DNA from 2 places in the Staphylococcus sp. CoH_129_LAB_1 genome. Region 2 is predicted to be linked to the other one. Evidence: riboswitches for the same ligand, from Rfam matches in the RefSeq annotation. Region 2 holds a riboswitch; the other holds the start of a gene.

The links. Region 2 has a riboswitch for lysine ahead of AC2FB1_RS06445 (amino acid permease). Riboswitches for the same ligand answer to the same signal wherever they lie in the genome.
Region 1: another riboswitch for lysine. It lies ahead of AC2FB1_RS00875 (aspartate kinase); the one in region 2 lies ahead of AC2FB1_RS06445 (amino acid permease).

What each region holds. Positions count from the first base shown of each region.
Region 1 is NZ_JBXWKZ010000002.1:11,117-24,262, reverse strand. It holds gene brnQ3 (branched-chain amino acid-like transporter carrier protein BrnQ3) at 1-38, shown strand, start outside; gene AC2FB1_RS00935 (toxic anion resistance protein) at 93-1,232, opposite strand; gene AC2FB1_RS00930 (5-bromo-4-chloroindolyl phosphate hydrolysis family protein) at 1,266-1,889, opposite strand; gene AC2FB1_RS00925 (acylphosphatase) at 1,907-2,176, opposite strand; gene msaA (regulatory protein MsaA) at 2,343-2,651, shown strand; gene cspA (cold shock protein CspA) at 2,857-3,057, shown strand; gene lysA (diaminopimelate decarboxylase) at 3,239-4,504, opposite strand; gene AC2FB1_RS00905 (alanine racemase) at 4,507-5,580, opposite strand; gene AC2FB1_RS00900 (amidohydrolase) at 5,587-6,738, opposite strand; gene dapD (2,3,4,5-tetrahydropyridine-2,6-dicarboxylate N-acetyltransferase) at 6,827-7,546, opposite strand; gene dapB (4-hydroxy-tetrahydrodipicolinate reductase) at 7,571-8,296, opposite strand; gene dapA (4-hydroxy-tetrahydrodipicolinate synthase) at 8,299-9,180, opposite strand; gene AC2FB1_RS00880 (aspartate-semialdehyde dehydrogenase) at 9,182-10,171, opposite strand; gene AC2FB1_RS00875 (aspartate kinase) at 10,220-11,425, opposite strand; lysine riboswitch at 11,503-11,678, opposite strand; gene AC2FB1_RS00870 (ABC-F family ATP-binding cassette domain-containing protein) at 11,947-13,146, opposite strand, start outside.
Region 2 is NZ_JBXWKZ010000016.1:29,185-42,330, reverse strand. It holds gene polA (DNA polymerase I) at 1-1,191, shown strand, start outside; gene mutM (bifunctional DNA-formamidopyrimidine glycosylase/DNA-(apurinic or apyrimidinic site) lyase) at 1,207-2,079, shown strand; gene coaE (dephospho-CoA kinase) at 2,101-2,700, shown strand; partial or broken gene AC2FB1_RS06475 (hypothetical protein) at 3,021-3,263, shown strand; gene gap (type I glyceraldehyde-3-phosphate dehydrogenase) at 3,303-4,328, shown strand; gene nrdR (transcriptional regulator NrdR) at 4,608-5,078, shown strand; gene dnaB (replicative helicase loading/DNA remodeling protein DnaB) at 5,079-6,449, shown strand; gene dnaI (primosomal protein DnaI) at 6,450-7,370, shown strand; gene thrS (threonine--tRNA ligase) at 7,681-9,618, shown strand; lysine riboswitch at 9,667-9,842, shown strand; gene AC2FB1_RS06445 (amino acid permease) at 9,995-11,488, shown strand; ribosomal protein L20 leader region at 11,555-11,682, shown strand; gene infC (translation initiation factor IF-3) at 11,706-12,233, shown strand; gene rpmI (50S ribosomal protein L35) at 12,261-12,461, shown strand; gene rplT (50S ribosomal protein L20) at 12,515-12,871, shown strand; gene AC2FB1_RS06425 (NUDIX domain-containing protein) at 13,053-13,146, shown strand, end outside.

The sequences.
Region 1 (13,146 bases), on a different contig from region 2:
TTATGAATCAATCGTATATTGTTTATCAAAAAGAATAAATTTAAAACACCGATTACCTTTTTAAACGAGGGTAATCGGTGTTTTAAATTTGTCTATTCTTTTTTCATAGTGAGTAAATGTTCTTTTAATTCATTCTCAAGTTGTGATAATTCTCTTTCAGCTTGTTGACGTTTTTGACGTCCATTATATTGGATTTGTAGTGTTTGTTCGATTGTTTCAATAATATCACTTTGAGTGGATTTAAGTGTTTCAATATCTACGATTCCACGTTCATTTTCAGTAGCAGTTTCAATTGCATTTTGCTTTAACATTGCTGCATTTCGAGTAAGTAAGTCATTTGTTGTATCAGTAACTGCACGTTGAGCTGTTACAGCATTTTTTTGTCTCATTAAAGTAAGGGCAATGGCCATCTGATTTTTCCATAAAGGGGTACTTGTGAGTATAGAACTCTGAATTTTTTCAGCTAATGCTTGGTTCACATTTTGAATCATACGAATTTGTGGTGCTGTCTGAATTGCAATTTGACGTGATAATTGTAAATCATATATTTTTTTATCTAACCGATCAACAAATTGCTCCATGTCAGCGACACTTTGAATATCCATTTGATTACCTGATTGTTCTGCATGTTGTCGTAATTTAGGCAATTCATTAGCCTTGATTTGTTGTTTTTTACGTTGTGCAGCAGCAATATATAGAGAAACATCATCAAAATATGCTTTATTTTGTTCATAAAGATGATCTAGTAATTGAATGTCTTTGGTTAAATTTTCCTTATTCTTATCCAATTGAATAGTGATTCTATCAACTTGTGAACTTACAGATTGCATTCTAGAAAACACTTCATTTATTGAAGCTTTTGTTCGTCTAAATAAACGTTTAATTTTAGATTGATTTTCTTGATTCAAGTCATCAGGGTTAACTTCTCTTAACTTAGACATTAATTGATTTAAAGTATCACCAATAGGTCCTACATCTTTTGATTGAACTTCATCTAACATTTGATGTGAAAATTGAGACATATTCTGTTGTAGATGTGTCCCAAATGATAATAGACCTTCACTATCTAATGGTTTAATTTGTTGACTAATTGAATCAATTTTTTTTAAATCTTGTTCGTTAAATTGTTGCTCAAAGTCCTGCTTAACATTTTGAGTCGAAACATCATGAGTTTGATGATTTACATATTCATCTAATGGATGTGAGTTAATAAATTGGTCTTTTTGATTCATTTAAAAATTCTCTCCATTCTTAACTTTATATTATTATTTTTTATATCGATTTTGTTGTAATCGATTAAGTTCCATTTCAATATCTAAACGCTCATAATCATCTTCATTAAGTCTTTTTAAATCTGCAACTAGTGTACGTTTCACTTCATCTAGAGTAATACGCGTTTGCTCTAACTTTTGTTTTTCTTCAGCAGATTTTTTTGGCATTTTAGATAAATGAGTATATGCATCAATCAAATTTAACGCATTATCTATATGCGAATAAAAGAAACTTTCTACCTTGAAAAATAATGAAGGTCTCTGTTTAACCGCAAAATGAATAGACTTAGAGATTTTGTAAATATCATTAATTTGACGGAAATCTCTAATCGATCTGATATTTATATATGATTTTAAAATATTACGAATTTTATTATGTGATAGACTGAGTTGTTGATTAACAAAACGATAATCTCTACGTGATAATCCAATTTCTTTTAAATATTTTTTGGATGTCAATCTTTGAGTAGGAAAATAAGATACAAAAAACATTCCAATACCTATTAAGGCATCAAGAATAAAGGATAAATCAAATCCAATTACACTTGTAACCCATGAGATAATAGCTATTGGAATTCCTACTAAAACACCCAGAAGTCGAGAAAGGTTATATCTCAATATTCATCTTCCTTTATTTAAATCGTTTTAAATTCTGAATATTCGTTTGTTACGTCTAAATCTTCAATACTATAATCAGAAACTGAAGACGCAGGAGAAGCACCAGCAGTCACTTTGTCAATAAACGTTTTTAATTGATTCTCTTCACCTTGAGCATATATATCTACGTAATCTTCAACATTCTGAACAGTACCAAATATATCATATTTTTTTGCGATTAATTCAGTGTAATGACGGAAGCCGACACCTTGGACAGTTCCAAATACTTGTATATGTTTATGTTGCATCATACCACCTCTTAACTATATTATACGTATTATTCCCGTAAAAAACTAATAATTAGTACTCATCTAGTCTATATCTCAGTTCAAAGAACAAAGGCTTTAAGCTTGAATTCGACTAAAAAAAAGTTACAATATTTATTAGAATTTTATTTTGAGAGGGGACTTAGTCATGTGGACAGTTGCAAAGATTCGTGCTGACTATGAGGGATGGTGGTTATTTAGCGACTGGACAGAAAAAATCGTAGAACAACATCATTATAGTAACTATGAAGAAATGTTAGAAAATTATCAATCAATTATCAAAAAAAGTAAAAAATATTATAATAATTATATGATTGGTAAATATAATATTTATGCATTTTATAATAATTGTGATTTAAATTTTTGTGAAGATTGTGATGAAGATTTACAAATATTTTATAGTTTTATTGTTTTAAATAATAAAGAAGTTTATTATAATCTACCAAAAATTAATTAAAAGAGAATTTTCTATAATTGTATTGCAATTTAGTTCAAACTAACATATAATAGTTACCAAGCAATAGTTTTATTCCATATTGCAAAGAATATCTGTAATATTGATTGATAGCATTTTGTTATTTATACATATTTTTAACACGTATTTTTTGTAATATGCGAATAATGCATATTGAATGAATTTTAGTCTTGGAGGTTTCACAATTATGAAACAAGGTACAGTTAAATGGTTTAACGCTGAAAAAGGTTTTGGCTTCATCGAAGTTGAAGGAGAAAACGACGTATTCGTACACTTCTCAGCAATTAATCAAGAAGGTTATAAATCATTAGAAGAAGGTCAAGCAGTTGAGTTTGAAGTAGTTGAAGGCGATCGCGGTCCTCAAGCTGCAAACGTTGTTAAACTATAATTTATAGATTGCAAAAATATTGACTTTAGTAGCACCTTACCAAGATGTAGGGTGTTTTTTATATATAAAAATGCCTGAGACAACTTCATTTTGTCTCAGGCATTTTTTTAATATATTGGGGTTCATTATCAAGGATGAGACACCGAATTTAAAACGGATTCTGTTCCTCTTCCATTTCAATTTATTTTGTATCATTAATAATTAATTGACGTAATGACTGACGTTTAATAACTTCACGTGCTTTTCCATCTTTTAAGAAGAAAACAGGTGGTTTTTGCATTTGATTATAATTAGATGCCATAGAGTAATGGTAAGCTCCAGTAGATAAAATTGCTAAATAATCTCCACGTTTTACTGATGAAGGTAACTTAGCATCTCGGATAATAATATCTCCTGACTCACATAATTTTCCAGCAATGGTTACCGTTTCATCTGCCTCTTCATGACGATTTACAAGTAATGCTTGATATTTTGCTCCATATAAAGCAGTTCTAATATGATCACTCATACCGCCATCAATAGAAACATATTTATTTACTTCAGGAATTTCCTTAATTGTTCCAACTTCATATAAAGTAATGCCCGCTTCGCCGACAATTGAACGTCCTGGTTCAATACCAATTTCAGGAATATCATAGTTCAATTTTTCTGATTCAGATTTAATCGCATCTGTAATTTCAGCAATACCTTCTTCAATAGGGAAGCTTACATCACCTTCAACATATTCAATACCAAAACCGCCACCTAAGTTAAGTAATTCAACTTGGATATGATTCTCATTAAGCCAGTTTAAAACAATTTTAGCTGTTTCAATCATTGCTTCGGTACCTTCAATTTGTGATCCTACATGGAAATGTATTCCTTTTAAATAAAGGTGTTTTGATGCTCTGACCTTTTCAACTGCTTGAATTGCAAGGCCATGGCGAATTGAAAGTCCAAATTTACTATCTTCTTGACCTGTTTGAATAAATTCATGTGTATGTGCCTCTACACCAGGATTCACACGAATAACAATATTAACTGTATCACTTGCATAGCGATCGATTAATTCAATTTCTTCTAGAGAATCAATTACAAAGTATCCAACGCCACTTTCTAAAGCATATTGTATTTCTCGTTTCGTTTTATTATTACCATGGAAGTGGATGCGACTAGGATCAAATTTAGCCTCTAATGCTGTATAAAGTTCACCTTCAGATACTACATCTAATTGTAAGTCTTCTTCTTGAACTAATTTCACCATTTGAATGCAAGTAAATGCTTTAGAAGCGTATGAAATATTATATTTTAATCCACTTTTTTGAAAAGCGCTATGAAATCGACGCATCTGATTGCGAATTTCATCTTCATCATAAACAATGGTAGGAGTACCAAAACTTTGAGCTAATGTTTTCAAGCTCGTCCCCGCCATTGTTAATTCACCGTAATCATTATATTTAACTACCATCTTTATCTATACTCCTTTATAAGAGAATCATGATTCATCGCACTAAGTTGTTCTGAATTAGCGCCAACACCTTTGAATGTGTATTCATCAATGCGTATATCATTATTATATAGTATCACTTCATCTTGTGCATGAACATCATCATCGACTTCAACAAACATATGACTCATCATTAACGCCCGAATAGGGTAACGTTTACTATTAATTAAAGCCTCATATTTTGCACGTTTCTTTAAAATACCGTCACCATAGCCAATATCAATCACTGCAAGATGTGTATGGTCTTGTGTTGCTTCAAATGCAAAGCTATATCCACAATAATCTCCCTTATTTACTTCACGAACTTGAATCACATTTCCTTTTACAGTTAAAGCTTGTTCAATCTCATTCTCATTTAATTTGCTGTATGGTCTTGAGCCATATAGAGCTATGCCTACACGTGCATGTGTATGATTAGGGAGAAGTTGTTGTCCTTCACGATAATAACTAGCACTATTTTGAGCATGAATGAACTCAAATTGGTATCCTTCACTTAATAATGTATTAACGACGTTTAACCATGATTCGCGTTCAATACCATATTCTGGAACATCAAATTCATCTGCATAACCAAAGTGGGTCCATAGACCAACAATATTCATTTCACTTTCATTATCGTTTTCATGATGATGAAGTACTTCTTTAATCTCATTAAGATTTCTGAAACCTGAACGATGTAGTAAATTTTCAAATTCTAAGTGAACGTTAATATCTTTTAATTCACTTTTATATTGATGATAATATTCTAGAGAAGGAAGTGTCATTTGAATATTATTATTTCGAACTGTATCAAAATCATAAACCGCATTCATTAAAAAGATTGTAGCATCAGGCGCAAGATTACGAACTCTAACTGCTTCTTTTAAGGAAGTGGTACTAAATGTATTGATATCTGCTTCTAAAAATGTCTTTACTGCAAATTCTAATCCATAATGATAAGCGTTATTTTTTACAACTGCCATAATTGGATGATTATTTTTTACTTTAATTACATTTTTTAAAAATATTTTTGAATCAACTGACCACACTGCCGTCAATGTAATTTACTCCTCTCCATAATGTTTCAAGATTTGTTCATAGTAATTCGCAACATCAATAAGTACTTTTTCGTCAAAATTTAAATGTGATGTATGTAAACCTGTGATAAACCCTTTCTCTTTATTTCGAGTTCCTACAAAAGCAAAATAAGAGGGTGCTAATTGTTGACCATAAAAACTAAAGTCTTCTCCAAATAAAAATGGTAGAGGTTTTTCAATAACTTCTAACTTAGCGGATTGAATAGATTGTTCTACGATATGACGTAGTTTGGGACTATTCATTGTAGCAGGATATCCCTCTTCAAATTTGACTTTACAATCAACATTGAACAGTAATTTTACACTTTCTGCAATTTTATTCATCTGATTTTTTACGATATTTAAATCATTGACATCATAAGTACGAATAGTTCCTTCTAAATAACCATTACTAGGAACTGTATTAATAGCTTCACCAGCATTAAAATGTCCCATATGAACAATATTGCGTTTTAGTCCATTTAAATGATACTGCTGTATTTGTCCAACTTGATTTAAAACATGAATCAATGCTTCACCACATGAATGTCCTTGCTCTTTGTCAGCTACATGGCTGGATAATCCATTTAAGAAAAAACGGTACTCTGTAGCACTTGCCGTAATTTCTTCATCGCGAATCACGACTTGTCCTTCATCAGCAAAAGGATTTACATGAATACCAAATACTGCTTCAATAGGGTACTGATTAAAAGCACCTGCTTTAATTAATCGATTTGCGCCTCCACCTGTTTCTTCAGCAGGTTGAAAGATAAATACGATGTTATGAGGTAATTTGTGTTGATCAGCCATCGTTTTACATCTTTTAACAAATAACATTAGCGCTGTTGTGTGACCATCGTGACCACATGCATGCATCACATTCTCTGTTTGGCTACGATAATCGACATCATTCTCTTCAAAAATAGGTAGGGCATCAATATCTGCTCTAAACGCAATGGTATGATCACTATTTCCTTCCAAATATGCAATAGCACCAGTTTCAAGAGGTTGCTCGTAAAATACATTTAATTCGTCTAAAAACCGAGTAATATATTGAGTTGTCTCAAATTCATGAAGACTTAATTCTGGATGTTGATGTAAATGTCTTCTATGTTGTGTGACAAATTCTAATTCGCTCATATTGATCAATCCTTTATTCATTTAATTAATCGTAAAGGCTGAGAACATGTTGTCCCAGCCTTCACCATTCAGTTATTTAAGTTTGTCATTAATCATTTAATTTTCTTAGTGCTGCAACGATTTCTCTTTTAGAATCTTGAACTTCAGATGTTTGTTTAATGACTTTAGCAGGTGTACCAGCTACAACAGCACCAGCAGGAACATCTTGAGTAACGATGGCACCAGCAGCTACAATAGCACCTTCGCCAACTCTTACACCTTCTAAAATAACTGCATTTGCTCCAATTAATACATTATCTTCAATAACTACTGGAGATGCACTAGGGGGTTCAATAACGCCCGCTAATACTGCGCCGGCCCCTACATGAACATTTTTACCTGTCGTAGCGCGACCACCTAAAGTTGCATTCATATCAATCATAGTACCTTCACCTACAATAGCGCCAATGTTGATTGTTGCACCCATCATCACAACAGCACCATCTTCGATAATTGCTTGTTCACGAATGAAAGCACCTGGTTCAATACGTGCATTTGTATTGGTTAAGTCTTTTAAAGGAATAGCAGAGTTACGACGATCCATTTCAATTTCTAAGTCAGTAATATGTGATTGATTTGCTTCGTAAAATGTTTTCCAGTCGTCAGCTTCACAAAATATCACTTTTGAATCATCAGATCCGAATACTTTAAATGTTTCAGGAAAAGTGACATCGTTGAATTGTCCATTTGCGTATACTTTTATTGGTGTTGATTTTTTAGCATCGCTAATATATTGAATAATTTCTTGTGCAGATAAGTGTTGTACCATAGGTTAAATTCTCCTTAAATCGTTTTATAAGTTGTCAAATGTATAGAAACCATTTGATTTTGTATTTAATTTTTCAGCAGCTGTAATTGCGCCATTTGCAAAAATATCCTTAGATTGTGCTTTGTGAGAAATGGTAATAGTTTCGTCTGTACCAGCAAATAAAACATCATGTTCACCCACAATTGTACCACCACGAACTGAATGAATACCGATTTCATCTTTTTCACGTTTTTCAGTTCGCTCATGTCTGTCATAAACAGGTGTTGTGTTTCCACGTAGTTCTTTAATAACATCATAAAGTTTAACTAGTGTACCACTTGGGGCATCCACTTTTTTATTATGATGAGCTTCCGTTAACTCAATATCATAATCTTGTAAAAGGGGAACAGCCGCTTCTAAAATTTTAGTTAATGCATGGACGCCATAACTCATATTTGCACTGAAGAAAACAGGCATACGTTCACTTAATTGTTCTAACTTTTGAACAAGTTTTTCTTTTTCACCAGTAGTAGCAATCACTAATGGTAACTCAAAATCTTCATCTAATAAAGGTAATAATAGATTAGGATTAGAGAAGTCAATCGCTACATCAGCTTCATGTTGTACGTCTGCAATATGACGATAACTTTTATATGGTGAATGTTGATGACTTTCTGGTTCAATTGTACCAACAATTTCATGACCTTTTTCTTCTGCTAATCTGGCAACACGTTGATTCATAGCGCCATATCCAATGAGTAAAATTTTCATTTTTATTCCTCCGCTTTAAATGCTTTATAGGCATTCACTAATACATTTGCCTCTTCATTCTCTAATGGTAATAAAGGTAACCTTAATTCATAATTTCCAAATCCTAAATGACTGGTTAAAGCTTTAATTGGTATAGGGTTAACATCCACTGAAAGTGTATCTAACAATCGACCAATCGGTTCAAAATCTTTCTCTATATCGTTCCCATTTTGTTTAGCATCATAAAGTGCTTGAAATTCTTTCGGAATGACGTTAGCAATGACGGAAATTACGCCATTACCACCACGATTATAAAATTCTACAACATTATCATCATTACCACTATAAAGAGCAAATTCATCTTGGTTAATACGTTTTTTCACTTCTTCGTAATAGTTAAAATCATTTGTAGCATCTTTAATAGCTACAATATAATCATTATGGCTTAATGTTTCGACTGTTTCAGGATCAATTGTCATATTCGTTCTTGAAGGTACATTATATAAAACGACTGGTAACTTAACGTCATTCGCGATTGTTTCAAAATGTTTAATTAAGCCACGTTGGTTTGTTTTATTATAGTAGGGTGTGATTAACATAATACCATCTACACCTAATTCTTTGGCACGTAATGAAGCTTCAATAGATTTAGCTGTATTATTTGTACCAGTTCCAGCGATAATAGCCACTTGATGATTAACTTGTTTAATGACTGCTTGAAGTACTTTTTCTTTTTCTTCTTCAGTTAAAGTAGGACTCTCAGCTGTAGTACCGTTCACAATAATTGCTTTAACGTCATTATCTAGTAAAAATTGAACATGTTGTTCTAATGCTTTATAGTCAACTTCATTATTAGTAAATGGAGTAGCAAGTGCTACGCCTACACCTTCAAAAATATGTGCCATATTATCTAGCTCCTTTTAATTTAATGACTTGTTCTAATACTTGAACTGCATTTAAAGCTGCACCTTTAAGTAGGTTATCCGAAGTACACCAAACATGGAAAGTGTTATCAAGTGAATCATCACGACGAATTCTACCTACAAACACTTCATCTTTACCTGTTGAATTTATTGCTAAAGGATATTCATTTTTTTCAGGATTATCTACTAAAACTACACGATTATCATTTTCAAATAAATCTTTAATTTCTTGAACTGTTGCTTCTTTATCGAGAGTGACATCAATTTCTACACTATGACTATCTTGGACAGGTACACGTGCACATGTGGCAGTTACACGTAAGTCAGGTTGTCCTAAAATTTTGCGTGTTTCATCAATCATTTTTTGTTCTTCTTTTGTATACCCATCTTCTAAGAAAACATCAATGTGTGGTAAAACATTATTATAAATAGGATGTGGGTAAGCTTCTGGAGTTTTACCATTAGCACCTTCAGCTAAATCTCTTTTACCTTTAACCCCTGAACCTGAAACTGCTTGATATGTTGTATAAGCTACACGTTTTAATCCAAATGTATCTTTTAAGACTTTAAGTGGCACGACCGATTGAATTGTTGAACAATTAGGGTTGGCAATGATACCACGTTTAAATTTTGGTTGGTTAACTTCTGGTACAATTAAATCTACATCATTTGTCATACGCCATTGACTTGAATTATCAATAACAATTGCTCCAGCTTTTTCGAAGATAGGGGCAAATTGTTTACTAGTTCCGCCACCTGCACTCATTAGCACGTAATCAAATTTTTCACTTGCTGCTTCTTCTGTCAGTTCTTGAACTGTATATGTTTTTCCTTGAAACTCAATTTCTTTACCTGCTGATTTAGCTGATGAGAATAATACTAACTCATCAAACTGAATATTTTTACGATCAATTGTTTCTAATATTTTTGTTCCAACTAATCCTGTTGCTCCAACTACTGCTAATCTTGTCATAAAAGAATCACTCCATATAAATATTAATTAAGTTTTGAATTATTCACTTTAAATATCAAAAGCATCGTATAAAACTTCAACCGCTTTATTCCCATTTTCAGCATCAATAACGTAAGAAATACTAATTTCAGAAGTTGTTGTCTGATAAAATGGAATATTAGAATTAATTAAAGTAATAAATGCTTTTGAAGCTACACCAGACATATCACGCATTCCTGAACCAATTAACGAAATTTTGACGTATTCTTCATTAATTTTATAATCTAATGCATCAAATGTTGTAGAAAGTTTCTCTAAAATATTTGAGATTTGTTGTACATCACTATCTTTAATAGAAAAAGATAGTTGCAAACCTTCAACGTTTACGATTTGAGAAATCATATCTACATTAACTGAACCTTCATCTAAAGCAGTAAATAATTGAGTTAGAAGGCGATTATCTGGGAGAGGATAACTAATCGTTATATGCATCATATGTGTATCTAATGCAACTCCAGTTACGGCTTTTTTTTCTAATATCTCTGTTCTTGGCATAATCCATGTTCCTTTCACATTTGATAAAGTTCTACCTAAATACAAGGGGATATCATAGTTTTTAGCAAGTTCTACACTTCTTGTTTCTAATACTCCAGCACCTAAAGCACTCATTTCCATCATTTCTTCATAAGACACATAATTTAAACGTTTAGCCTTACTTAAAATTCTTGGATCTGTAGCATAAACACCATCAACATCAGTATAAATTTCACAAGGGGTTTGATTACTAGCTGCTAAAGCAACAGCAGTCGTATCTGAACCACCACGACCAAGTGTGGTTAACTCTAATTCATCGTTCACTCCTTGGAAACCTGCTACAACTAAAACATCTTTATCTTTAAATTCCTTATTAAATGTTTCAGGGTTAATTTCTGCAATTCGACTTTTCAAATGATGACCTACCGTCTTGATACCTGCTTGATATCCTGTCATTGCTCTTGCACTCACGCCAATATCATTTAATACCATCGATAAGTAAGAGACTGTTTGTTGTTCACCAGTTGTTAATAATAGGGCAAGTTCTTCATCTTTTGGTGTTGTTGTAAGATGAGAAACATTGTCCATTAATTGATCTGTTGTTTTCCCCATAGCACTTACGACAACAATAAGTTGTTCGCCGTCATCTACACGGCGTTTAAGCATTTCTGCAATATTTTTTATCTTTGTAAAATCGGCGACAGATGAACCACCGAACTTCAAAACACTTCGTTTCAAGATTTTACCTCCTAGAATTTAGGGGCACACGTCATAAAAAAGAGCAAGTTCAGAATGCGCGAACTTGCTCGTAATTTATATACAAGTGATGCACTCCATTATTAAATAATAATGACAAACTCTCAGCTCTTAACCACAAAGTCCAACGAATGCTTACTGCGATTGCAATTCGTTTCGGCATCGCACCCTTTCTATATTAGCTGTGGCAGACAGTAATCTAATATATACTAATGATTGATGCGCCTCATCAATTTCTTATTCAATTGCTATGTTTTTAATTATACATAAGCACCTTTTAACTGTAAACCGATTATTGTGATTTTTTGAAATAAACTGAAAATTTTGAAGTAATATTACTTTTAAAGAAAAGAGATAATAATAATAAGTAATTTGTACAAATGATGGAAATAACTTAAAAATAGTCATTCTATATAAAAACTGTTGCTAAAGTTCGTTATTTAGCAACAGTTTTTATATGCATTCTAAATTACTAGAATAGAGGGGATTCTATTAAACTACTCCCATTATTTTTGTAAAACACCAATTTCTTTTAGATATTCTTCATATGGTAATTCTTTAGATAAACTACCAGGTTGATTTAAGTCAATCACACGATTAGCGATTGTATTAATAAATTCAAAGTCATATGAAGTGAAAATAATTGATCCTTTGAATGAAGCTAATCCATCGTTAACGGCTGTAATACTCTCTAAATCAAGATGATTGGTTGGCTCATCAAGTAGTAAAACGTTAGCACTTGAAAGCATCATTTTACTTAACATACAGCGTACTTTTTCTCCACCTGATAGTACACTGGCTTTTTTCTTAACTTCTTCACCACTAAATAACATACGTCCTAAGAAACCACGTAAAAATGTTTCAGTTTGCTCATCTTCAGGAGCATATTGACGTAACCATTCAACTAAATTCATATCTACACCGTCAAAGAAATCAGAATTATCTTTAGGGAAATAGCTTAATGACGTCGTCACTCCCCATTTAAATGAGCCTTCATCTGGTTCCATTTCACCAGCAAGTATTTTTAGTAGGGTAGTTTTAGCAATTTCACTATCACCAATTAAAATTGCTTTATCATTAGGATTCATAGTAAAAGAAATATTATCTAATACTTTTTCACCATCAATTGTTTTAGAAATTCCCTCAACTACTAATAAATCGTTACCGATTTCTCTTTCTGGTGTGAATTTCACATAAGGATAACGTCTTGAAGATGGTTGAATGTCATCAAGTTCAATTTTTTCTAATTGTTTTTTACGGCTCGTTGCTTGTTTTGATTTTGACGCATTCGCAGAGAAACGAGCAATAAAGTCTTGTAACTCTTTAATCTTCTCTTCTTTTTTCTTATTTTGTTCTTGAGCCATTTTTTGAGCAAGTTGACTTGATTGATACCAAAAGTCATAGTTACCAACATAAACTTTGATTTTCCCAAAATCTAGATCTGCAATATGTGTACATACATTATTTAAGAAATGACGATCATGAGATACTACAATAACAGTATTTTCAAAGTTAATTAAGAAATCTTCTAACCAACTAATAGCAGGGATATCAAGTCCATTGGTAGGCTCATCAAGTAATAAAACATCTGGGTCTCCAAATAAACTTTGCGCCAGTAATACTTTTACTTTTTGATTGTTTTCTAATTCTGACATTTGCTTATCATGTAATTCCGGTGCAATACCAAGTCCTGAAAGTAGAGAGGC
Region 2 (13,146 bases):
CCTTTAGCACGCATTTTAAGTGAAATGGAAGAAATTGGTATTTATACAGATGTGAATGATTTACAACGTATGCAACAAGAATTACAAGAGAAATTAGAATTGCTTGTTCAGCGTATTCATGATGCAGCAGGAGAAGATTTTAATATTAATTCACCTAAACAGCTTGGGGTTGTGTTATTTGAAACATTAAAACTACCTGTAATTAAAAAAACAAAAACAGGCTATTCTACTGCTGTAGATGTTCTAGAACAGTTAAAAAACGAACATCCAATCATTAATGATATTTTAGAATATCGTCAATTAGCTAAATTACAATCTACTTATGTAGAAGGATTACAAAAAGTCATTAGTAATGATAAACGTATACACACTCGTTTTAATCAAACATTAGCACAAACAGGACGATTATCTTCAGTTGATCCAAATTTACAAAATATACCTATTCGTCTTGAAGAAGGGCGTAAAATACGTAAGGCTTTTAAACCTACATCTGAAGATAGTGTTATTTTATCTGCAGACTATTCTCAAATTGAATTACGTGTGTTAGCACATATTACACAAGATGACAGTTTAAAAGAAGCATTTATTCATGGACAAGATATTCATACTGCTACTGCACGAAAAGTATTTAGTGTTGAACCGGAGGAAGTCACTGATTTGATGCGTAGACAAGCCAAAGCTGTAAACTTTGGAATTGTTTATGGCATTAGTGATTACGGCTTAAGTCAAAACTTAAATATTACACGTAAAGAGGCAAAAATATTTATTGACGATTATTTAGCTAGTTTCCCTGGAGTTAAGCAATATATGAGTGACATTGTTAAAGATGCCAAAGCCAATGGCTATGTTGAAACATTATTACATCGTAGACGTTATATTCCAGATATTACTAGTCGTAATTTTAATGTAAGAGGTTTTGCGGAACGCACAGCTATGAATACTCCAATTCAAGGAAGTGCAGCTGATATTATTAAACTTGCCATGGTTGAATTTGATAAACAAATTCAACATACTTCTTACAAAGCTAAATTACTCTTACAAGTACACGATGAATTAATATTTGAAGTTCCTAAGTCTGAAGTTGAAGAATTTAGTTCGTTTGTTGAAGATATTATGGAACATGCATTAGACCTAGATGTTCCATTAAAAGTAGACTCTAATTATGGTCCTACTTGGTATGATGCGAAATAGAAAGAGGAATGAATAATGCCAGAATTACCAGAAGTTGAACACGTTAAAAGGGGAATAGAACCTTTTATTGTAAATACTACAATTAAAAGTATTTCATTTTCTAAAAAAGTAATTGAAGGTAAAAGTCAGAATAAAGAAACGATTATCAAAGGAATGAATTTAGATGGTTTTCGTTTGAATTGCGAAGGCTATAAGATAATTAAAGTCGAACGAAGAAGTAAATATATTGTTTTTCATATTGAAAAACATAATCGTAAACGTGTGTTACTTAGTCATTTAGGTATGGCCGGTGGATTTTTCATTGTTAATCACCTATCTGATATAGCAATCCCCAACTATCGTAAACATTGGCACGTGATTTTCCATTTAAATAATGGGAAAAAATTAGTATTTTCAGATATACGTCGATTTGGTGAGATTAGAAATCTAAATTCATTTGAAGATTATCCTTCATTTTTAGAAATAGCGCCTGAGCCTTTTGATGCAGAAGCGTTACAACATTTTAATCACTATTTATCTCAAAAAAAAGTAGCGAATAAACCTATTAAACAAATGTTACTGGATCATAAAATCGTAGCAGGATGTGGAAATATCTATGCTTGTGAAGCATTGTTTAGAGCTGGTATTCATCCTGCTAGAAAAGTTAAAGAGACTTCTCATCAAGAAAGACAAATGCTCTTTTATTATGTGCAAGAAGTTTTAAAAGAGGGTATAGATAATGGAGGAACGAGCATTTCAGATTACCGTCATGCAGATGGAAAAACAGGAGAAATGCAATTACATTTAAATGTATATAAACAAAAAACATGCAAAGTATGTGGCCATGACATTGAACAAAAAGTAATAGCATCTAGAAATAGTCATTTTTGCCCATATTGTCAGAAATAAATAAAGTGAGCGGTGATACAAATGCCTAAAGTAATTGGATTAACAGGTGGAATAGCTACTGGAAAGTCAACAGTTTCTAAATTATTGTCAGAATATGGATTTAAAATTGTCGATGCAGATATAGCTTCAAGAAAGGCAGTAGAAAAAGGATCAACTGGCTTAGAACAAATTAAAGCCACTTTTGGTGATGAAGCAATCACGAGTGATGGAGAAATGAATCGACAATATATTGGAGAATTAGTATTTAATCATCCAGAAAAACGATTAGAGCTTAATGAGATTGTTCATCCTATTGTAAGAACGATTATGGAACAAGAAAAACAACAGTATTTACAACAAGGATATAATGTAATTATGGATATTCCGCTTCTATTTGAGAATAATTTACAAGATACTGTGGATGAAATATGGCTAGTCTACGCATCTGAAAGTGTACAAATTGAACGTTTGATGAAACGAAACAATTTAGACTTAGATCAAGCAAAAGCGAGAGTTCATAGTCAAATATCAATCGACAAGAAAAGTAGAATGGCTGATTATGTTTTAGATAATTTAGGAAGTAAATCCGAATTAGAAAAACATCTTAAGCAACTATTAATTGAAAAAGGGTACATTAATTAGTAATAAGGAGAAAGAGGTTGGGACATAATCCCTAGCAAAATAGCCAGTAAATGAGTGTATTATAAATTCATTTACTGGCTTCTTTATTTACAATACTACGTATTGTTGGCTCGCTTTCTTAGATGATAGATTCAGCCTGTAGTCTTCAGCTTGTTCTGTTCACACAAAAGTCTCGCCAAAATACTTTGTGTTTATATGTAATTTTACATTGAAATACTTAATACTTAAAAAATAAGATCCTTTCGTATCAATTAATAAATACCAATAAACTAAATTAACAAGGTTCCTTATATAAAGAATATAACATGACTTAACTTACTCTACTAATGGTACTCAATATTAGAAAACGAGCAACCCAATAAGTTGAAAATAATAAAAAATTTATGGAAAAGACAAGTTCTATATTATTTCAATAGAACTTGTCTTTTTCACTTATCCAGAAACTTTATGTCTCAGACTCTTTTTTATTTATTCAAAAATATATTAGCTACATAAATTTAAAATATAAAAATTACATTATTTTTAGAAAACGCTTTCGTTTGAAAATTATTATGTTATACTAATTTCATAAAGTATAACATATAAAACAAGGGGTGCTTTAAATGTCAACAAATATTGCAATTAATGGTATGGGTAGAATAGGGAGAATGGTATTAAGAATTGCATTACATAATGAAAACTTAAATGTAGTTGCTATTAATGCAAGCTATCCACCTGAAACAATTGCGCATCTAATTAACTATGATACAACACATGGACGCTATGATAAAAAAGTAGAACCAATTGATGGTGGTATCCGTGTTGATAACCATGACATTAAGTTAGTGTCAGATAGAAATCCTGAAAATTTACCATGGAAGGATTTAAATATAGATATTGTTATTGAAGCAACTGGCAAATTTAATCATGGTGATAAAGCAATCGGACATATTCATGCCGGTGCTAAAAAAGTATTATTAACCGGTCCATCAAAAGGTGGAGATGTCCAAATGATTGTTAAAGGGGTAAATGATGATAAATTAGATGTTGAAAACTATGACATTTTTAGTAATGCTTCATGTACAACAAATTGTATAGGACCAGTTGCTAAAGTTTTAAATGATCAATTTGGTATTGTAAATGGATTAATGACTACTGTTCATGCAATTACTAATGATCAAAAAAATATTGATAACCCTCATAAAGATTTACGAAGAGCACGTTCATGTAATGAAAGTATTATTCCAACTTCGACTGGAGCAGCAAAAGCATTAAAAGAAGTTTTACCAGAACTAGAAGGTAAACTTCATGGATTAGCTTTACGTGTTCCAACAAAAAATGTTTCATTAGTTGACTTAGTCGTAGATTTAGAAAAATCGGTAACTGTTGATGAAATTAACAATGCGTTTCGCAATTCAGGTTTAGATGGTATTTTAGAAGTAGAAGATGCACCTTTAGTATCTGTTGATTTTAATACTAATCCACATTCAGCTATTATCGATGCTGAGAATACAATTGTAATGGGGGATCATAAAGTGAAAGTGATTGCTTGGTATGATAATGAATGGGGGTATTCTAATAGAGTGGTAGAAGTAGCTGAACTTATTGGTGAACAATTAGTAGAACAATCTACAGTGACTGTAGTTTAAGTTTTGAATAGGACTAAAGGTTTCATATTTTAGAGTGGATAATCTAATATGAAGTTATCAATTTTATAAATTAGAATTAAATGAGATGTTTTAATAATTCATGTATAGGAAAGTGAAACTAGAATTTATATTCAATTCTATTTCACTTTCCTTTTTATATTCTATTATATATTTAGATAGTTAAGTTGTATCAATTTATTATCGATGTATATGAGTTCTTTTATCATAAATCGTTTTTATAGTATAATGGAGCATAATCTATTCAAGAGGGTGACAGATATGAAATGCCCAAAATGTAGCGCCACACATTCACGTGTGGTAGATTCAAGACATGCTGATGAAGCTAACGCAATACGTAGAAGACGTGAATGTGAGAATTGTGGGACAAGATTTACAACATTTGAACATATTGAAGTGAGTCCACTTATTGTTGTCAAAAAAGATGGAACACGTGAACAATTTTTAAGAGAAAAAATATTAAATGGTCTTGTAAGATCATGTGAAAAAAGACCGGTTAGATTTCAACAACTAGAAGATATTACTAATAAAGTAGAATGGCAATTACGCGATGAAGGTCATACAGAAATTTCATCTAGAGATATAGGTGAACATGTGATGAATTTACTCATGCATGTTGATCAAGTCTCTTATGTACGATTTGCGTCAGTATATAAAGAGTTTAAAGATGTGGATCAATTATTGGCGTCGATGCAAGGTATTTTGGATGATAACAAACGGAGTGATTCATAAATGAGTTTTAAATCGTATGAGTATGGTTTAAGTCCACACGATGGATTTAAAGTATATCGGCATTTTTTCTTTAATCATCAACAATTAGAGATATTAAATCGATTGTACATTCCATTAATTGGTTTTAAAGCTATTGGTGTATATCATTTTATGAACCAATTTATCGATGAAGTTGAAGATACAGTTCTTACGCATTATACAATTATGAATGAGCTTAAGATAAATTTATTAGAATTTCGTGAATATATGGATTTACTTGAAGGTATAGGGTTAGTTAAAACATTTGTAAAACATGATAGTAATCAATCCTTTTTTATATATGAATTGATACAACCTCCAACTGCGTATCAATTTTTCAATGATCCAATGTTATCTATATACTTATACAATGCAGTTGATAATCAAAGATATAAAGACTTAAAAGCGTATTTTGAAAAAGATGAACCAAATCTAAAATCATTTCAACAAGTAACGCGTAAATTTACTGATGTATTCAAGGTTCCACATAAAAATATATCTATTGATGCCTCAACGATACAAAAGGAAAATCAATCTGCCACTATAGATTTAGATAATGAATCATTTGATTTTGATATGTTAAGAGATATGTTACAACATCATTTTATAAGTGGAGAAATCATTACTAAAGAGGCTAAACAATTAATTTTACAATTGGCTACTTTATATGGTTTAACGCCTACTTCTATGAAACGAATCATTCTTAACTCTATCACACAAAATCAAACGTTATCATTTGAAGAAATGAGAAAACAAGCAAGGTCTCATTACTTAATTGAGCATCAACAACAGCTTCCAAAGTTACAAACTAAAGCTAACCCTTCTAATCATTTAGAACAACCACAGAGTCAAAATAAAACTACCGATGATTCAAAGGAAAATGATAATTGGTTTAAGTTATTAGAAGACACAAGTCCTATCGATATGCTAGCGTCTTGGTCAGAATCAGAACCAACTTTACAGCAAAAGAGAATGGTAGAAGAGTTGATTGAGCGCGAGAAACTGTCATTTGGTGTTATAAATATTTTATTACAATTTGTAATGCTTAAGAATGAAATGAAGCTTCCTAAATCCTATATATTTGAGATTGCTTCGAATTGGAAAAAGCTAGGTATAAAAACAGCACAACAAGCATATGATTATGCGCTTAAAACCAATCAACAAATTAATGACAATGCAACTAAAAAGGCTAAACGTCAGTATAAACAACGTGAAGTTGTTTCAATAGAAAAAACACCAAAATGGTTAAAAGACAAAAGTCAACAAGTTGAAAAACCTAAAAATAATGATGCGCAATTTGAAAAAGATAGAGAAGCGTTTCGTGCTCAATTAGAACAAGATTGGGAGGATTAGATGAAACCATTTAGTAAACTTATAAAAAATCAAGATAATTTAAACAAAAGAATTGCTAAAATAAAAAATCAAGTTATAAATGATTATGATGTTAAACAATTTTTAAATCAACACCAATCAGAACTTACCAATGAAATGATTGATAAAGATTTGAACGTACTTCAAGAATATAAAGATCAACAAAAACATTACGATGGACATGATTATGCCCACTGTCCAAACTTTGTTAAAGGTCATGTTCCAGAATTATATATAGAAAATGAGCGTATTAAAGTTCGTTATCGACTATGTCCTTGCAAAATCAAATATGATGAAGAACGCCTAAGTTCACAACTTATTACAGCTCATCACATGCAACGTGATACGTTGAATGCTAAAGTGAAAGATATTTATACTAACGACAGAAGTCGACTTGAAATAGCTATGGAAGTCAACGATATTTGTAAAAAGTTAGTTAATGGTGAACACGTAAAAGGTCTTTATATACAAGGCCCTTTTGGAACGGGTAAATCTTTTATCTTAGGAGCCATCGCTAATCAGCTTAAGTCAAAACATGTACCATCTACGATAGTATACTTACCTGAATACATTCGTATATTAAAAGGTGGTTTTAAAGATGGAAGTTATAATGAAAAGTTAGAGCGTATACGAGAAGCAAATATATTAATGTTAGATGATATTGGAGCTGAAGATGTTACAACATGGGTAAGAGATGAGGTAATAGGGCCCTTATTACATTATCGCATGGTTCATGAATTACCAACATTCTTTAGTTCAAATCTTAATTTAGAAGAATTAGAACATCATTTATCTATTTCAAATAAAGGTGCAGAAATAACAAAAGCTGCTCGAATTATTGAACGTATTAAAAGTTTAGCAAACGAATTTTATTTAGATGGAAAAAATTTACGAAATAATTGAAATTTATAATGTGTGATGTATAATAAAGATAAATCTAAATCGTTGAAATAAATGAAGATATGATAATTTAATCTCTATCATACAGCAAGCCAATCATTGATGAGAATTTGGTTGATACATTAAATTATTACTCCTTCATATTTAGATACTGGTAATCAGTGTCCGGCTCAAGACCGTTATCTTATGAAGAGATATCTAGGAAATGTCTAGATAACTAGGGTGGCACCGCGACAAACTCGTCCCTTTTATAGGGAGGAGTTTTTTTATTTTCTTCAGCGATCATAGAATAAAATTTATGGAGGGTTTAAAAATGGAACAAATTAATATTAAGTTTCCAGACGGCAATTCAAAATCATTTGACAAAGGAACTACAACAGAAGATATTGCACAATCAATCAGTCCTGGACTTCGAAAAAAAGCTGTAGCAGGAAAATTCAATAATCAACTAGTTGATTTAACTCGACCTCTTGAAGAAGATGGGGCAATTGAAATTGTTACACCCGGTAGCGACGAAGCTCTAGAGGTATTACGTCATTCTACTGCTCATTTAATGGCTCAAGCATTAAAACGAATTTATGGAGATGTTAAATTCGGTGTTGGTCCAGTGATTGAAGGTGGATTCTACTACGACTTTGATATGGATGAGAAAGTATCATCAGATGACTTTGAAAAAATTGAAAAAACTATGAAACAAATTGTTAATGAAAATCATAAAATTGAACGTAAAGTGGTTTCTCGTGAAGAAGCTAAAGATTTCTTTAAAGATGATCCATATAAATTAGAATTAATTGATGCGATTCCTGAAGATGAGAATGTGACATTATATACTCAAGGTGAATTTACAGATTTATGCCGCGGTGTTCATGTACCATCTACTTCAAAAATTAAAGAATTTAAATTACTTTCTACTGCAGGTGCATATTGGCGTGGAGATAGTGACAATAAAATGTTACAACGTATTTATGGTACTGCTTTCTTTGATAAAAAAGATTTAAAAGCACATTTAGAAATGTTAGAAGAACGTCGTGAACGTGATCACCGTCGCATAGGTAAAGATTTAGAATTATTCACAAATAGTCAACTTGTTGGTGCGGGTCTCCCACTATGGTTACCAAATGGTGCAACAATCCGTCGTGAAATTGAACGCTACATTGTGGATAAAGAAGTAAGCATGGGATATGATCATGTGTATACCCCAGTATTAGCGAATGTTGATCTTTATAAAACTTCAGGTCACTGGGATCACTATAGAGATGATATGTTCCCGCCAATGAAATTAGATGAAACTGAAGAAATGGTATTGCGTCCAATGAACTGTCCACACCATATGATGGTTTATAATAATAAGCCACATTCATATCGTGAGTTACCAATTCGTATTGCAGAACTAGGAACTATGCATAGATATGAAGCAAGTGGTGCAGTATCAGGTCTACAACGTGTAAGAGGTATGACTTTAAATGATTCTCATATCTTTGTACGTCCTGACCAAATTAAAGATGAATTCAAACGTGTTGTTCATATGATACAAGATGTTTATGAAGACTTTGGTTTCGAAGATTACACTTTCAGATTAAGTTACAGAGATCCTGAAGACAAAGAAAAATATATGGACGATGACGACATGTGGAATAAAGCTGAATCTATGCTTAAAGAAGCTGTAGATGAAATGGGATTACCATATGTTGAAGCCATTGGAGAAGCAGCATTCTATGGTCCTAAATTAGATGTTCAAGTTAAAACTGCAATGGGTAAAGAAGAAACACTTTCAACTGCACAAATTGATTTCTTACTACCTGAACGCTTTGATTTAGCATATATTGGTAGTGATGGTGAAAATCACCGTCCTGTTGTTATTCATCGTGGTGTAGTTTCAACTATGGAACGTTTTGTAGCTTTCTTAACTGAAGAAACTAAAGGTGCTTTCCCAACATGGTTAGCTCCAAAACAAGTTGAGATTATTCCTGTAAATGTAGATTTACATTATGACTATGCGAGAAATTTACAAGACGAATTAAAATCTCAAGGCGTTCGTGTAGAGATTGATGATCGTAACGAAAAAATGGGCTATAAAATTCGAGAAGCACAAATGCAAAAAATTCCTTATCAAATTGTAGTGGGAGATAAAGAAGTTGAAAACAACGAAGTAAATGTGCGTAAGTATGGATCACAAGATCAAGAAACAATAGAAAGAGATGAATTTATCTGGAACTTAGTAGATGAAATTCGTCTAAAAAAACGTAGATAGTCTTGATAAAATAATATCCTTAATGTATATTACAAAGTAGTTAAATAAAAATGAGTTAGAGGTTGCATCTTTAAAAAGTAATACTTCAGAAGTTGATATGGAACGTATGTTGAAAGTATGAAAGGTAAAGATGCCGAAACAAATGATAACCATACTTATGATTTGTTGGGACAGTTATCGAATAGAAACTGTACTGTCACAGTTTGTGATGTGCTACCGATATAGATTAAGTAATGGGTGCATATCTTAACGGTATGTACCTATTTTTTAATTTGTAATTTGATTTACATATCATTTATAAAAATTAAGTATGTTAATTATCTTCACATAACAAATAAATACTTAGCTAACCTCTACATTAGGAAAGGGAGCTTATATGAGTAAAGTTGAAAATCAAGATAACGGTATGAAGAGAGGGTTAAAAGATCGTCACATTTCTATGATTGCAATGGGAGGCTGTATTGGTACAGGCCTATTTATGACATCTGGTGGTGCTATTCACGATGCTGGTGCATTAGGTGCGCTTATCGCATATGCAATTATTGGAGCTATGGTATTCTTTTTAATGACTTCTTTAGGAGAAATGGCGACGTATTTACCTGTTTCAGGTTCATTTAGTACCTATGCAACACGATTTGTAGATCCATCATTAGGATTTGCTTTAGGTTGGAACTATTGGTTTAACTGGGTAATTACTGTAGCGGCAGATGTAACGATTGCAGCGCAAGTCATTCAGTATTGGACACCTATGGCGGGGATTCCAGCATGGGTATGGAGTTGTATCTTTATAGTTATTATTTTCGCATTAAATTCTTTATCTGTAAGAGTATATGGTGAAAGTGAATATTGGTTTGCACTTATAAAAGTGATTACAGTAATTATTTTTATAATTATCGGTATTTTAACTATATTAGGAATTATGGGTGGACATTTTGTAGGATTTGAGACATTTACTAAAGGTGATGGGCCAATCCTAGGTGGAAATCTTGGCGGTAGTTTACTTTCAATCCTAGGTGTATTCTTAGTTGCTGGTTTCTCATTCCAAGGTACTGAATTAATAGGTATTACTGCTGGAGAATCTGAGAATCCAGAACGTGCTGTACCAAAAGCAATTAAACAAGTTTTCTGGAGAATATTATTATTTTACATTTTAGCCATCTTTGTTATTGGTATGTTAATTCCTTATGATAGTAATGCTTTAATGGGCGGAGATAACGATGTTGCAACATCTCCATTTACGCTTGTCTTTAAAAATGCAGGATTAGCATTCGCTGCTTCATTTATGAATGCAGTTATTTTAACTTCAGTATTATCAGCTGGTAATTCAGGTATGTATGCATCAACACGTATGTTATATTCAATGAGTAAAGACAAATTAGCTTTTGCTTCGTTTGGTAAAACAAATAAACATGGTGTGCCATATTTATCATTGGTTGCTACTGGTATACTTGTAGTCATTATTTTCTTAGTACAAAAATTAAGTGGCAATGCTTATGAATATATTGTAGCTGCCAGCGGTATGACAGGGTTTATCGCTTGGGTAGGTATTGCAGTAAGTCACTATCGCTTTAGACGAGCATTTAATGTTCAACATCATCGTAAATCGGAGTTAAAATATAAAGCTAAATGGTTCCCATTTGGTCCAATATTTGCAGGTATATTATGTGTGATTGTGATTGTTGGACAAGATGTGGATTTCATCAAAACAGGGAACTTCGATCTTAATCGATTTATTATTACGTATATGGGTATTCCAGTATTTTTAGTATTCTTTATTTATCATAAATTAAGATACAAAACTAAAAAAATACCTCTCGAAGAAGTTGATTTAAGTCAAGATGTATCAATGGATGAAGTAAAGCATCATTAAAAAATGTAAAAAAATGATTGACATGCATAATAAAACTTGATATGATTAATAACGTTGATTACGAAACGAACCAAGTAGAAACACCCGTTTCTCACCTGTAGCGACGCATTAAGCTGTTGGCAGGTTAATCATGTCACACAATTATTGTGTATGAGTGAAGAGCGGGCAAATATTGTCCGCTCTTTTTGCTTGGGAAAATTTCGTAAAATTTTGGGAGGTGTCAACCATAGCAAAAGATCAAACGCAAGTTAACGAAAAAATTCGCGCAAAAGAATTACGTTTAATTGGCCAAAATGGTGACCAAATTGGTGTTAAATCTAAAAAAGAAGCTCTTGAAATGGCTGAAAGAGTTGAATTAGATTTAGTAGTTGTAGCGCCAAATGCTAAACCACCTGTTGCAAGAATTATGGATTATGGTAAATACAAATTCGAACAACAGAAAAAAGAAAAAGAAATGAAGAAAAAACAAAAAGTTATCAATGTTAAAGAAATTCGTCTAAGTCCAACTATTGAGGAACACGATTTCCAAACTAAGTTGAAAAATGGACGTAAGTTCTTAACTAAAGGAGACAAATGTAAAGTTTCTATTCGTTTCAGAGGTCGTGCAATTACACACAAAGAAATTGGTCAACGTGTTTTAGAAAAATTTGCTGACGAATGTAAAGATATTGCCACTGTTGAACAAAAACCTAAAATGGAAGGGCGTCAAATGTTCATTATGTTAGCGCCTGTAAACGAAAAATAATTTATTTTTATTAGGAGGAAATGAATCATGCCAAAAATGAAAACTCACCGTGGAGCAGCTAAACGTGTTAAAAGAACTGGTTCAGGTCAATTAAAACGTTCTAGAGCTTTCACATCTCACTTATTTGCAAATAAAAATACTAAACAAAAACGTAAATTACGTAAAGCTAAATTAGTATCTAAAAGCGATATGAAACGCGTAAAACAATTATTAGCTTACAAAAAATAATTAATATTACTTTCGAACGATGATAAAGCGATATATTTAAGGAGGAATTCAACATGCCACGAGTTAAAGGTGGAACAGTAACAAGAGCACGTCGTAAAAAAACGATTAAATTAGCTAAAGGTTACTTCGGTTCAAAACATACATTATATAAAGTAGCAAAACAACAAGTTATGAAATCAGGTCAATATGCATTCCGTGACCGTCGTCAACGTAAACGTGATTTCCGTAAATTATGGATTACACGTATTAATGCAGCTGCTCGTCAACATGACATCAGCTACTCTCGTTTAATGAATGGCTTGAAAAAAGCTGACATTAATATTAACCGTAAAATGCTTTCTGAAATTGCTATTTCAGACGATAAAGCTTTCGGTGAATTAGTATCAAAAGCTAAAGATGCTTTAAAATAATTAATATTTAAAAGCCAATAAGGTGATTATAAATCCTTATTGGCTTTTTTATTTACTTTTATTCATCAAGTATTCTTTAATAGAAATATGATAAGTAAAAGAACCAGTTAAATATAATTGAGATTTAAATCATTGGTTTGTTAAACTATTAAAAAAGAATATTACTTTCAAGGAGTTAGCTATGTCTAAATTTGATGAACAAATAATTGTCGTATCAAGAGAAATATTATTTAATAATGAAAAAAATGCATTTAATGGATTCTTATCGAAAAACC